One region of the Pseudomonas sp. NFX15 genome, then DNA from elsewhere that is predicted to be linked to it. Evidence: predicted binding sites of a transcription regulator. Region 1 holds the regulator's gene; the other holds the start of a gene.
The links. The regulator sigma-54, encoded in region 1, starts transcription at its own class of promoters, with help from an activator protein. The targets are predictions, from matches to a motif close to ANTGGCATNNANNTTGCTNT.
Positions count from the first base shown of each region.

Region 2: glnK (P-II family nitrogen regulator) is a predicted target of sigma-54. The motif match lies at 1,407-1,426, and genes of this name have one in related genera.

Region 1 covers NZ_JAFMPV010000021.1:18,421-20,609, reverse strand. Annotated here, with positions in the region: gene lptB (LPS export ABC transporter ATP-binding protein) at 1-35, shown strand, start outside; gene J1D76_RS20315 (RNA polymerase factor sigma-54) at 265-1,758, shown strand; gene hpf (ribosome hibernation-promoting factor, HPF/YfiA family) at 1,833-2,141, shown strand; gene ptsN (PTS IIA-like nitrogen regulatory protein PtsN) at 2,154-2,189, shown strand, end outside.
Region 2 covers NZ_JAFMPV010000004.1:306,997-309,185, forward strand. Annotated here, with positions in the region: gene J1D76_RS06785 (ammonium transporter) at 1-837, opposite strand, end outside; gene glnK (P-II family nitrogen regulator) at 873-1,211, opposite strand; gene J1D76_RS06795 (accessory factor UbiK family protein) at 1,621-1,881, shown strand.

The sequences.
Region 1 (2,189 bases):
AGGAAGTGTATCTGGGCCACGAATTCCGCCTGTAAGTGCAACGGTGTCCAGGCAATCGCCCGAACGCCGCGCCTTGAGTACCCGCTGCACATCCATCGCCGCCGATGACGGCCTTGTGTCAACAAAGTTTTATAGCTTTTTATTGTTACAGCGGTCTAGGCAAACCCCTCAGTTTCAGGCATATAACTTGCTTAAGTTTGGCGCTTCGGCGCCCTGTAGTGGATGGCGCATGTGCGCCGGCGAATAAGGTGTTAAGCCCCTGCCATGAAACCATCGCTAGTCTTGAGAATGGGCCAGCAGCTGACGATGACACCGCAGCTGCAACAGGCCATCCGCCTGCTCCAATTGTCGACCCTGGACCTGCAACAGGAAATCCAGGAGGCCCTGGAGTCCAATCCGATGCTCGAACGCCAGGAAGAAGGCGACGACTTCGACAATTCCGACCCCCTGGCCGACAACGCCGAACAAAAGCCCAATACCGATATCCAGGAACCCTCCTACCAGGAAAGCGCCCCGACGGTCGATAACCTCGAGGAAGGCGACTGGAACGAGCGCATTCCCAACGAGCTCCCGGTCGACACCGCCTGGGAAGACGTTTACCAGACCAGCGCCAGCAGCCTGCCCAGCAACGATGACGACGAGTGGGACTTCACCACCCGCACCTCGGCCGGCGAAAGCCTGCAGAGCCACTTACTGTGGCAACTGAACCTGGCCCCGATGTCCGACACCGATCGCCTGATCGCCGTGACCCTGATCGATTGCATCAACAATCAGGGCTACCTGGACGAAACCCTTGAGGAAATCCTCGAAGCCTTCGACCCGGAACTGGACATCGAGCTGGACGAAATCGAAGCCGTCCTGCACCGCATCCAGCAATTCGAGCCTGCCGGCATTGGCGCCCGCAACCTGGGTGAATGCCTGCTGCTGCAACTGCGGCAGCTGCCAGCCAAGACTCCTTGGCTGGCCGAGGCCAAGCGCCTGGTCACCGATTACATCGACCTGCTGGGCGGCCGCGACTACAGCCAGTTGATGCGCCGCATGAAACTCAAGGAAGACGAGCTGCGCCAGGTCATCGAGCTGGTCCAGAGCCTCAACCCGCGCCCAGGCTCGCAAATCGAGTCCACCGAAGCCGAATATGTCGTGCCCGACGTGATCGTGCGCAAGGACAACGAACGCTGGCTGGTAGAGCTGAACCAGGAGTCGGTGCCACGGCTGCGGGTCAACGCCCAGTACGCCGGCTTCGTGCGCCGCGCCGACACCAGCGCCGACAACACGTTCATGCGCAATCAGTTGCAGGAGGCCCGCTGGTTCATCAAGAGCCTGCAGAGCCGCAACGAAACCCTGATGAAAGTGGCCACCCAGATCGTCGAGCATCAGCGCGGATTCCTCGAATATGGCGACGAAGCCATGAAGCCGCTGGTCCTGCATGACATCGCCGAAGCAGTCGGCATGCATGAATCGACGATTTCGAGGGTGACCACCCAAAAGTTCATGCACACCCCCCGGGGTATTTATGAACTGAAATATTTTTTCTCCAGTCACGTCAGTACCTCCGAAGGCGGCGAATGCTCGTCCACGGCGATCCGCGCGATCATCAAAAAACTGGTTGCCGCGGAAAATCAGAAAAAGCCGTTGAGTGACAGCAAGATCGCTGGTTTACTGGAGGCACAAGGCATTCAGGTGGCTCGCCGCACCGTCGCCAAGTACCGCGAATCCCTCGGGATCGCGCCTTCGAGCGAACGCAAGCGGTTGATGTAGGGCCACGCCACAGCGTTCCAGTGGCAGATCATCTGATCTGCCGCTTTATGCACTGGCAACGAAGGAGAAGCTGTATGCAAGTCAACATCAGTGGACACCAACTGGAAGTGACCGAACCTCTTCGCACCTACATCGGCGAAAAACTCGAACGATTGGAGCGACATTTCGACAAGATCACCAACGTGCAGGTCACGATGACCGTCGAGAAGCTGAAGCAGAAAATCGAAGCCACGCTGCATATTCCCGGGAATGAAGTGGTCGCCAACGCGGAACATACCGACATGTATGCCGCCATCGACGCACTCACCGACAAGCTGGATAAACAACTCAAAAAGCATAAGGAAAAGACCCAGAGCCTCCTTCAGGGCGCGACCGGTCGTTAACACCCCCAACCCATGATCCGACTTGAAAGTATCCTGACCCCCGGCCGT
Region 2 (2,189 bases), on a different contig from region 1:
GGTTGCGATCTGGGTCACCAGCATCGCCATGCCGGCAGTGCCGTTGGCCGCTGCGGCGGAACCGGCGTTGAAGCCGAACCAGCCAACCCACAACATGGCCGCGCCCATCAGCGTGTAACCGAGGTTGTGCGGTGCCATCGGGGTGGTCGGGAAGCCTTTACGCTTGCCCAGTACCAGGCACGCTACAAGGCCGGCGATACCGGCGTTGATGTGCACCACGGTGCCACCGGCGAAGTCCAGCACGCCCCAGTCGCCCAACAGCGAACCCGGACCACTCCAGACCATGTGCGCGATGGGCGCATACACCACGGTGAACCACAGGCCCATGAAGACCAGCATCGCGGAGAACTTCATCCGCTCGGCGAACGCACCAACGATCAGCGCCGGGGTGATGATCGCAAAGGTCATCTGATAGGTGACAAAGACCGCCTCAGGGAACAGCGCCGCAGGCCCGGTAATGCTGCTCGGCGTAACGCCGGCGAGGAAGGCCTTGGCGAAGCTGCCGACAAAGGAGTTGTAGTTGACGATGCCGGCTTCCATACCCGTCGTGTCAAACGCCATGCTGTAGCCATAAATGAACCACAGGATGGTGACCAGACCAGTAATGGCAAAGCACTGCATCATCACGGAAAGAATGTTTTTGGACCGCACCATGCCGCCGTAGAACAGCGCAAGACCTGGAATGGTCATGAACAGCACGAGCGCTGTGGAGGTCAGCATCCAGGCGGTATCGCCGGAATTGAGGACTGGAGGCGCCACCGGGTCTGCCGCCAAAGCCAGGCCGGGCATTACGATGGACAACAGGGCTCCTAGCCCTGCGAATTTACGCAGAGTCATATTGTTTTCTCCTGGGGCGTTGGGTTTGTGGCGGCTTAGATCGCGTCGGTATCGGTTTCGCCGGTACGGATGCGAATCGCCTGTTCCAGATTGACCACGAAGATCTTGCCGTCACCGATCTTGCCGGTGTTGGCAGCCTTGGTGATGGCCTCGATTACCCGGTCCAGATCCTTGTCGTCGATGGCGACATCGATCTTCACCTTAGGCAGGAAATCGACCACATACTCCGCGCCGCGGTACAGCTCGGTGTGACCCTTCTGCCGGCCAAAGCCTTTGACTTCAGTTACGGTAATGCCCTGCACGCCGATCTCGGACAGCGACTCGCGTACGTCGTCCAACTTGAACGGCTTGATGATGGCAGTGACTAGCTTCATGAAAACTCTCTCCCGAATTGGTGGACTTGCCCCAGGAAAACAAACCCGTCTCAAGTCTAAGCGCAGTGCCTGGCTTTGTAACGCATCGTCGGCCCTGACCTGCCCGTCCGACGCCCCTCACGAAACACTCCCCTGCTCCGCTTGGCGCACTGCATTCGTCACAACGACTGCATCAGTGCATGGGTCATGAGGGTCTAAGCAGAAAGCTTGCCATCTTCACAAAACTGACTGTTTTCAAGCGTTTGACAGGCGATGCCCCCCCCCATCGCGACGGCACTCCGCGCGTTACGCACAATAACGGTGCGATGCCGTCCGTCTGCATGCGCGAAAAGCGTGCGGTCCTTGCCCGCGCAAATGACGATAGACACCGCGTGATACACTGCCGACCATTGTTTCCAGGACATTGCCCATGCTCGCGCCAAAAGACTTCCTCGACGCCCTGACCGGCACCGCCTCGCGCCTCTTCAGCGGTGACACCCCGCTGCCGAAGGCCGAAATCGAAAGCCAGTTCAAAATGTTGCTGCAAAGCGGCTTCAGCAAGCTGGATCTGGTGAGCCGGGAAGAGTTCGACAGCCAGATGGTGGTGTTGGCGCGCACGCGGGCGCGGCTGGAAGCACTTGAAACGAAGGTCGCGGAGATGGAAGCGAAGCTCAATCCGCCTGCCGAATAACGCCCCGCCCGCCAATGGTTAACCCCATTGCGCCGTGTTAGCGAACCCTGTTCGCGATTAACTCGTAACGACCGTCAGATTTATCTGTAGGAAATGCCGGGACTGCGGTCTTCAAGCCCGCAAGAGTCCCGGCAACATCCTACGAAGCTCTCATCCGCCGTCTGATTGCGCCGCAAATCCACCCTTTCTAAGCTCACTTCTCAAATAATTCATTTGAACTCGAGCGCTGCATCCGCGCGGAAAAATTCTAGCCCGGATTGAATAATAGTTATTGATATACCCAATGGAATTTACATAACACCACAAGG